DNA from 3 places in the Marinobacter sp. Hex_13 genome. Region 1 is predicted to be linked to each of the others. Evidence: predicted binding sites of a transcription regulator. Region 1 holds the regulator's gene; each other region holds the start of a gene.

Region 1 (3,280 bases):
CTGTCGGACCGGCACCTGGTGTTGATTGATACCGCTGGCCTGACCAGCACCGACAAGGGCTACGAGGAGCAGCTTATGGAGCTGGCTCGCAGTCACCATCGGATTCGAACCCATCTGGTGGTTTCGGCAACCAGTCAGCCGCGCATCATGAAATCCGTTTGGCATTGCTATAAGATGGCAAATCTTACGGGTTGTGTGATGACCAAAATCGATGAAGCACTGACCCTGGGTGAATCGCTGGGATTCGTCATGGAAACGGGATTGCCGGTGGCGTATTACACCGACGGGCAGAAAATCCCGGAAGACCTGCACCACGCTGAGTCCATTCCGCTGGTGCGGTTGGCCGTGGAGAGGCTGAAGAAACTCCAGCAGCAACAGGCAGTCGCTGTTTAAAAACAACACAGCCTGCGGTTAAACGCGGCAAGAGATCAGAGTCAGTATGAGCAAACCACATCCGGTACAGGTGATTGCCGTTTCCGGCGGGAAAGGGGGCGTTGGCAAGAGCAACGTATCAGTGAACCTTGGCATCGCCCTAGCACAAATGGGACGCCGGGTGGTGCTGCTCGATGCCGACCTGGGCCTTGCCAACATTGACGTTCTGCTTGGTATTACCGCCAATCGTAATATCCAGGACGTCATCGCCGGGGAATGTGACCTTCGGGATGTGTTGGTCAACGGCCCCGGTGGCATCAAAATCGTGCCCGCGTCCTCAGGTACCCAACGCATGACCCAGCTTTCCAATCTGGAGCACGCTGGCCTGATCAACGCGTTCAGCGAACTGGGTGACCAGATCGATGTGCTGATCGTTGATACCGCTGCGGGTATTTCCGAATCGGTGGTCAGTTTCCTCCGAGCCTCACAGGAACTATTACTGGTTGTCTGTGATGAACCTACCTCTATCACCGATGCCTACGCCCTTATAAAGCTTATGAACCGGGATTACGGCACCAACCGCTTCCGTATACTGGCCAATCAGGTCAGGAATGAGCAGGAAGGTCGCCATCTGTTTGAAAAACTGACCCGGGTTACCGAGCGCTTTCTTGATGTGGCACTACAATATGTGGGTATGGTGCCGTATGACGAGGCCGTAAAAAAAGCGGTACAGCGCCAGCGTGCCGTGCTGGACGCCTATCCGCGGGCAAAAGCATCGTTGGCGATCAAGAGCCTCGCGGAGAAAGTGGATAGCTGGCCGCTGCCATCATCGCCCCGGGGACATCTGGAATTCTTTGTGGAGCGGCTCGTCGAAGTCTGATTTTGATCCTGTCACTGAATAGCCGGATACATGACATTGGCGAAAGAACTTGGAACCTACAACCGGACGGGTACACGAGGACCTTCCCAGCTCGTTGAGGAGCAGGCCCCGCTGGTCAAAAAAATAGCGCTTCACCTCATGGCGCGGCTGCCGGCATCTGTCCAACTGGATGACCTTATGCAGGCAGGCATGATTGGCTTGTTGGAAGCTGCACAGCGATACAGTTCCGACAAGGGGGCTACCTTTGAGACATACGCCGGGATCCGGATTCGCGGAGCCATGGTAGATGAAATTCGCAAAGGTGACTGGGTACCTCGATCCGTCCACAGGAACTCCCGCCGCATTGCCAAAGCCATCAAGGCTGTCGAGGACCGCCTGGGTCGGGAAGCTCAAGACTCGGAAGTAGCCGAGGAGCTGGGGCTGGACCTCGACGAATACTATTCCTCCCTGAGCGATGCTAACAGTGGCCGACTTTTTAGCCTGGATGAGCTCAATGAATCCGGCGAGCTGCCGATAGAAGAAACAGAGGACAGTGATAACCCGTTGGATGGCTTGGCGTCTGACAACTTCCGGAAGAGCCTGGCAGCTGCGATTGGTGACCTGCCCGAGCGAGAAAAGCTGGTGCTCAGCCTTTACTATCAGGAAGAATTGAACCTGAAGGAAATTGGTGCTGTGTTGGGTGTCAGTGAAAGCCGGGTCAGCCAGATTCACAGCCAGGCCGCGCTCCGTCTGCGGGGGCGTCTTACTGGTTGGCAGAGCTGAACAGGCCGCCAGTCCCATTGAACGGCGTTACCAGGCATTCTTTACTGTAGCCTTTTGGTAACCGGTGCTTTACAACCGGCTCAAAGGCCACACAATAAGCGGTTAAACTACCGGCCTGCTAGACTGTGAGCCGGAAGCCAAAAACGAATTCCGGGCGTTTTTAACTGGAGGTCCCATTGGACAAGAACATGAAAATCCTGATTGTGGATGACTTCTCCACAATGCGACGGATCATTAAGAACCTGCTTCGCGATCTCGGTTTTACCAACACTGACGAAGCAGACGACGGCAATACAGCACTGCCTATGCTCAGGAGCGGCAAATACGATTTTCTGGTAACTGACTGGAATATGCCAGGGATGTCCGGACTCGATCTGCTCAAGGAAGTCCGTGCCGATGACAGCCTGAAAACCCTGCCTGTGCTCATGGTGACCGCCGAGGCGAAGCGCGACCAGATTGTCGCTGCTGCGCAGGCCGGTGTGAACGGCTACGTGGTCAAGCCCTTCACGGCAGCCGTACTCAAGGAGAAGATTGAGAAGATCTTCGAACGCATCCAGTAATTCAGAGGTCGGACGGCTCCCATGAGCAATAGAAAAAAAGACCCACAGGGGCTCGACCCGGAGGTCACGGAGAAACTCCGCAGCCAGGCGGCCGAGTTGGTTGAACAGGTCAACGCCGGGGACTATGGCCGCGCGATGACGCTGATCAATGAATTGAGCGAGGTGAGGGACCAGAGCCTGTATCGGGAAGTCGGCCGCTTGACCCGCAGCCTCCACGAGGCGATCCGCAATTTCCAGATCGATCCCCGTAACGCCGAACAGTCAGAAGCTCTGTCGAAGATGACCGATGCGTCGGATCGCCTTGAGTACGTGGTTCAGATGACCGGTAAAGCGGCCAATCGGACCATGGATCTGGTTGAGGAGGCTATGCCCAAGGCCAGCGCCCTCCGCGACGAAGCCGCCGAGCTGAGAGACCAGTGGCAGAAACTGCGTCGCCGCGAGATGGCGCCGGCTGAATTTCGTGAGCTCTATGCCCGTATCGACACGTTTTTCGTGACCCTGAATACCGATGCCGGGGCGATGTACGACAACTTGTCGGAAATTCTCCTGGCCCAGGATTTCCAGGACCTCACTGGGCAGGTGATCCAAAAGGTCACCACTCTGGTTAAAGAGGTGGAAGAGCATCTGTTGAGCCTTGTAGTGATGGCGAGTCATGTGGACCAGATGACCGGCACCGTGCATGAACTGGAAGAGCGGGAAAAGATAT
Region 2 (3,280 bases), on a different contig from region 1:
TACGCCGCGACGGCCGGTGGCTACCTGTTGGATGAGGGTACCCTGTACGTTGCCCGCTTCAACGAGGATGGCTCTGGTGACTGGCTGGCGCTGGATCTGGACGACGCGGATTTCGCCGGCAAGGTTGCTGCGGCTGAAGGCGGCATGGTCGGCGATATCCAGTTCGACGGTTTTGAGAACCAGGCTGATGTTCTGCTGAATACCCGCCTCGCAGCCGATATTGCCGGTGCTACGACGATGGACCGCCCGGAGTGGGGTGCCGTTGATCCCAACTCTGGCGAGGTCTATTTCACCCTGACAAACAACTCGAACCGGGGCCAGCCAGGGTTCGACGACGTCAACGCCGCCAACCCGAACTCTCCCAATGCCACCGGCCACATCATTCGCTGGACTGAAGAAGGTAGCGATCACACGGCTACCAGCTTTGACTGGGATATCTTTGTCTTCGCCGGCGAGCAGGGTACGGAAACTGTTGTCGATGGTGAGGCCGTCGTCTCCCTGAACGATGATAATATTTTCAACAGCCCGGATGGCCTCTGGTTTGACTACAATGGCCGGCTGTGGATCCAGACCGATGGCTCTGATGCTGACCCGTACTTCAACAACATGATGCTGGCCGCCAATCCGGAGACACGTGAAATCAAGCGCTTCTTCGTCGGGCCCCAAGGTTGTGAAGTAACTGGCGTTGTCAGCACACCGGACGTTAAGACCATGTTCGTGAACATCCAGCACCCGGATGGTAACTGGCCGAACGCGGCCGAGTCCCGTCCCCGCGACGCCACTGTTATCGTAACGAAGGACGATGGCGGTGTGATCGGCGCCTGATCGCCTGATAGAGGCGCCACGGGCGCACACCGACAAGAGCCAGCCGTAACGCCGGATTCTTCCAACAGGACGTCTCCGGCGTTACGGCTTTTTTGTTTCAGTTTTTCATCGATCTGCCGTAAAACCAGTATTGGTCAACTAAAGTAGCAGTTATAAGTAAAGGTCAATTCTTTACTCTCACGAGTAATCGTCAAAAAAGATGCATTCACTAATAATGAAAATAAAGAGGTGGATATGGGTTTGCTCAGTCGGCCTGTTCTGGTTGTGGGGGTGTCAGTCGCCGTTGTCGTCGCCTTTGGGGCTTTCCTGGTGGCGCCGTTGATAGGGTTGGATAGCGCGTCGCTGGTGGCGGGCGTGGTTATTGGCCTGGCCGTCGCCACCGCGTATCTGGTGTTACGCGTTCTGGAACCGGTTGAACGTTCCATCAAGCAGCTCAACGCCGGTAAGCTGCCAGCGGATAGTCCGCTGGGCAAACAGTGTGCAAGCCTCCTTGCGGACGCCAAAGCAGGGCGGGCACTGGTGGAAACCCTGTCCGGCAGTGCCGATAAAAGTGCCATTTCTGCGGCCCAGGTGTCCCACGCGGCCGACCAACTAAAAAACCGCCTGGATCGACAGGTCAGTGAAACTGCACAGATGGCGGAGTACGCGGGTCAGATTACCGAGAGTGTGCGTGAATCCGCCCAGCAGGCCACCGATGCTGCGACCATGGCTCTGCAGAACCGTCAGGTGAGCGTTGAGGGCCGTGATGCGCTGACCTCTGCCATCAATAGCGTGCGAGCCGTGCACGAGCAGTCCAGCGAGAACCTCAGGTTAATTCAGGAACTGAACGAGAAATCCAACAAGATCCAGGGTGTCACCACCACCATTCAGAGCATCGCGGAACAAACCAACCTGCTGGCCTTGAACGCGGCAATTGAAGCCGCTCGTGCCGGCGACCAGGGGCGGGGCTTTGCGGTGGTTGCCGACGAGGTCAGACAATTGGCCGGGCGAACCGCGCAGGCAACAGGTGAGGTGGCCGAAACGCTGCAGGAAATACGTTCCGATACCTCCCTGATTGTTTCGCGGATCGAGGACCTGGCCAAGAGCGTTGAATCCGGCCTGGAGTCAGTTGAAAGCGTTGGCGAGCGCCTTGATCAGATTCGTGATCAGTCTGACCGTGTGCAGCAGCAGGTGGCGCGCATTGCCGAGATTGACCAGAACAACGAGCAGAGCCTGCAGCAGGTATCGTCGGCCATTGAAACGGTTCGGGATCAGATTACCGAGAGCGATACCAGCGTTGCGTCGCTTGCCCAGCAGGCAGCGACACTGATGGAACTGGCGGAAGAGGCCAACGCGGCATTTGCGTTGAACAGCGATGAAAGCTATCACCGCTTCTTCTACGACCAGGCCCGGCAGGGTGCGGACCGGATTGGAAAGCTCTTTGAAAAAGCGGTTCGCGATGGGCAACTGGCAGAAAGCGCCCTGTTTGATAAGCAAAGAACTCCCATTCCCAAGACCGATCCACAGAAGTATTCCAGCAGCTTTGATCGGTTCACCGATCAGCAACTGCCCACCGTTCAGGAAGCGGTGAAAGGGGCCCACCCGTCGATGGTCTTCGCGATTGCCGCCGCGCCGGATGGCTATGTGCCGACCCACAACCGTGATTTCGCCCATGCGCCAACGGGCGACCCGAAAGTGGATCTGGTAAAGAGTCGCAGCAAACGGCTGTTTAACGACCGCACCGGTGCTCGGTGTGGCAGCCATACCCAGAATATGCTGCTACAGACCTACCGCCGGGATACCGGAGAGGTTATGCATGACCTGTCAGTGCCGATCTACGTGAATGGCAAGCACTGGGGTGGCTTCCGCCTGGGTTACAAACCGGACAACCGCTAAGTTCTGGCGGTTTCCGGCTCCTGTTGCTGTGATACACTGCGGGTGTGGAGCCAGAGGAGAGTGACTTGTCCGAGCACGAATACATCCCCGCCAATGCAGACCCCATAGCACGACGTGAAGAGCCAGGCCGCAACCTGGCGGTGCTGGTTTATATCCTGCAGGCGCTGTCGTTCTTTGTCGGTGGCATTACCGGCCTGGTGGGTGTGATCATCAATTACGTCAAGCTCGATGACGTAAAGAGCACCTGGATAGAGCCTCATTTCCGTTGGCAGATACGAACCTTCTGGATCGGGCTGTTATGGACGGTGATTGGCATTGTGACGACGCCACTGATCGTTGGCTGGTTTGTGTTGCTGGGTATCTCCATCTGGATCATCTACCGCATTGTGAAAGGCGCCCTGGCTTTGAATGACGGGAAGCCACCGGAACCTCACTGATCCTCGGTCACTTCCCTTAACCGGGTGGCGCTGATGGCACCGGCCAGCCCCATGGCGCCCAGCGTCAGTATCACCGCTACATCCGATATCATCGATACCAGCGCTGTCAGCCCGCCAGTCGCCAGCAACAGCACCCCAATAAC
Region 3 (3,280 bases), on a different contig from region 1:
GTCCGGGGACTGTTCGTTCAGTTGCCGCGCCACGGCGTCGTGCTTGTGTATGTGCTTTTTCAGGGCTTTGTGGATGTCTTCGATAGCCAGTTTCCGGGTTATCTTCTTCAAGTGGCGGGAGGTGATAAGCTGGTACCACTCATCCATGTCTTTGCGGTATTGGCCGCTGCTCAGGCGTTTGGTCAGCTCCTGGTGTTCAATGTCTGCCAGGTTGGCAAAATAGCTGCGGGCGCCGGAGCTCACCAGGGCCAACCGGGTATCTTCCTCCAGTGGCCATTGCGCCAGGTCACCCAGTAACACGTGAAGGTCTCTGAGCCGGCTGGTGGCTTGGCCATGCCGTTTCAGACTCTTGACGGCCTTGCGTAAATCGCTGTCACCACTGATGTCGACAACTGCTTCGGCGATGGCCCGGCTGCGGCGAATGGCAATACGGTACTGATGCAGAAACTCGTCGTCGTACCCCTGCAATACGCCCGGTTCCAGATCCCTGATGCGTTGATACTGGTGTAACAGCGATTCCGGGATGTGCCATGCCAGCGGAGAGTGCTCGTCGATACGGATTTTCGTCCGTTTGCGATGAAACTGCTCATAGCTGACGTCTTTGGGCGTCAGGAACCGTTCAAGCCGGCCCCTGTTCTTGCCGATCTCGCGCCAGTGCTCTATGGGCAGGGTGATGTGCATGTAGCTGCACGTGGGGAAGGTGTCGGGTGCGTGCTTCAGCAGTAAGCCTGCCAGATCCTCCAGCGCAGGGTTGTGGCCAATCAGGGTAATGCTGTCTTCGTTCCGGTCGCGCAGCCAGTCGAGCACGACCTCATGGTTAAACGTGTATAGAACAGGCGCCAGTTTGACGGCGTGTTGATGGTTGCTCGGGATCAGGCCTTCCAGGGTTTGTTGCGCGCGGGTGGCATTGCTGCAGTAGACCGTTCCATCGAACGCCCCGTCCGCACGGATTGCCCTGCCCATGGGGGCAAGCTGTTTCAGGCCCCGGTTGTTGAGGGGGCGCTGGTGATCACGAAGGCCATCATCGGCCCAGCTGGATTTGGCGTGGCGAATCAAATAGAGGTGTTTCATCCGTGCCCCTGAAACTGGTTTTATTGGGCCAGGTTTGATGAATCGGACGTTTGGGGCTAGACCTTTAGTCTAACGCTGGTTCAAGTCCATCCGCTACCGGCCGTTAAGACTTTTAACAATAAAAGCAAATGCATGAATGAGTTGTGGCAGTGTCGCAGCTTTACACCCCGAAGTCGCACACACCGGTATTACAAACTGGAACACACCCTGGGTGCCCGGTTGTGGATAATTACGCTGAACATTTGATCTCATACGGAGAACTTCTTGATGACATTGCTGAGCCGGTTACGCATTCGTTCCCGTCTTCTGCTGGGCGTTCTGATCCCGGTAGTAATAACGGCGGCAACCCTTGCCTGGATTACGGTCGCCCAGATCAAAAGCGGTGGTGAGGCTGAGCTTGAGCGCCTTGAAGCAAGTTTGCTTGAGGCACGAAAGGAAGGTGTAAAGAACCTTGTGGATACTGCGCGCTCTCTGGTTTTGAACGCCAAGAACAATCCGGATCTTTCGGATCGCGAAGCGAAGGAGGAAGCACGGAAGCGTCTGCGTTCAATCAGGTACGAGGGCGGAAACTATGTTTTCGCATATGCTCGCGACCTGGAAAATCTGGCCTACGCCCCCGACCCTTCTCGCGAAGGCCCCACAACCAATCCAGACGTGCAGAAACTGGTTCGGTCACTGTTCAATGCGGCCGAGGATGGTGGTTTTTTCGGTTACGACTGGCCCAATCCAGAGTCAGGCGAGGTAGAACCAAAGGTGTCTTATTCAACGATTATTCCAGATTGGGACTGGATGATTGGCACTGGCGTTTATGTCACTGACATTGACCGGGTTGTTTCTGCCGCTCGCGCGGATATTGAAGCGGAGATAGCCGAAACCCTCGGTTTTATCGTTCTGGTTACGGTGGTTGTGGTGATTATCGCACTGCTCATCGGCATGTTTGTCGGCCGTACGGTAACGAAGCCGCTGAACACCGTTATTGCCATGATGAAGGACATCGCCGAGGGTGAGGGCGACCTCCGCCACCGTCTGCCGGACGAAGGAAACGACGAACTCGCCGAGCTTGGGCGTCGCTTCAACGCCTTCGTGGTGAAAATCCAGGACACCATCCGCGATGTCGGCGCGACCACTGACCAGGTTGCCTCGGCCGCGGAAGAGCTCAGCCGTGTTGCCAATGAAACCCGTGCGTCGGTACAGGAGCAGGGTTCGGAAACCGATCAGATTGCCTCCGCCATTAATGAGATGGCGGCCACGATCCAGCAGATTTCCGGCAATGCCAACTCGGTGGAAAGCGCCGCCTCTGACGCCGACAGGCTTGCACGGGATGGCGGCGAGACCATTGCCAACGCACAGGCGTCCGTCAATCAGTTGTCGGAGGAGATTGAGTCCAGCTCTGGCCGTATCAGTAATCTGGCTGAGAAAACCGACGAGATTACCCAGGTGCTGGACGTCATCCACGCCGTCACTGACCAGACCAACCTGCTGGCCCTCAACGCAGCCATTGAGGCCGCCCGGGCCGGTGAGCATGGCCGTGGTTTCTCGGTGGTTGCCGATGAAGTCCGCCAGCTGGCCAAACGCAGTGCGGAATCCGCTGATCAGATTCGCGGTATGATTGACGGCTTCGTGACCGAGTCCCGCGCAGCGGTGGAGCGGATGGATGCGTCCCGCCAACGCTCCAGCGAAACGGTTGAGCGCATTAACCACGCCACTGACGCCCTGCGCACCATTGAGAAGTCTGTGGGCCATATTCATGATCAGGTGACCCAGATTGCCACCGCGGCGGAACAGCAAAGCCAGGTGGCCGAGGAAATCAACCAGAACGTGGTGCGCATCGTGGACGCGGCGCAGCGTAGCGATACTGGTGTGAACCAGACCAACGAGGCGAGCCACGAGTTGGCGCGGCTTGGTGAGAGTCTGCGTGAGCTGGTAGGCCAGTTCAAGGTATAGAACCGTTGCTTCTGGTCGGTCGACGATTGGCGTCAGCCGGCCAGCAAGCTATGATGTGGGCGATCTGATCCGACCACTACAAAAAACGGAACCTGACCTCGCTATGACTATTCGCAAATCTTTCATGACCGTCCTGGCATTGGTGTTCGCGCTGGCAAGCGCGTCGCTGTCGGCCCAGGAAACCTATACGCTTCGCCTCGCAGAAACCTGGGGGCCCAACTCTCCGATTCTGGGTGAAACAACGCGCCACATGGCCTCGATGGCT

Evidence for each region. The regulator FliA, encoded in region 1, starts transcription of late flagellar genes. The targets are predictions, from matches to a motif close to CTAAAGTTTNNNNNNNNNNNGCCGNTAA.
Region 2: AXW11_RS02190 (methyl-accepting chemotaxis protein) is a predicted target of FliA. The motif match lies at 921-948, and genes of this name have one in related genera.
Region 3: AXW11_RS11490 (methyl-accepting chemotaxis protein) is a predicted target of FliA. The motif match lies at 1,151-1,178, and genes of this name have one in related genera.

What each region holds. Positions count from the first base shown of each region.
Region 1 covers NZ_LSMM01000049.1:98,193-101,472, forward strand. Annotated here, with positions in the region: gene flhF (flagellar biosynthesis GTPase FlhF) at 1-393, shown strand, start outside; gene AXW11_RS12985 (MinD/ParA family protein) at 440-1,252, shown strand; gene AXW11_RS12990 (RNA polymerase sigma factor FliA) at 1,283-2,014, shown strand; gene cheY (chemotaxis response regulator CheY) at 2,191-2,574, shown strand; gene AXW11_RS13000 (protein phosphatase CheZ) at 2,596-3,280, shown strand, end outside.
Region 2 covers NZ_LSMM01000002.1:184,046-187,325, forward strand. Annotated here, with positions in the region: gene AXW11_RS02185 (PhoX family protein) at 1-825, shown strand, start outside; gene AXW11_RS02190 (methyl-accepting chemotaxis protein) at 1,060-2,700, shown strand; gene AXW11_RS02195 (DUF4870 family protein) at 2,766-3,137, shown strand; gene AXW11_RS02200 (MFS transporter) at 3,131-3,280, opposite strand, start outside.
Region 3 covers NZ_LSMM01000043.1:42,842-46,121, reverse strand. Annotated here, with positions in the region: gene AXW11_RS11495 (CHAD domain-containing protein) at 1-1,071, opposite strand, end outside; gene AXW11_RS11490 (methyl-accepting chemotaxis protein) at 1,339-3,015, shown strand; gene AXW11_RS11485 (TRAP transporter substrate-binding protein) at 3,119-3,280, shown strand, end outside.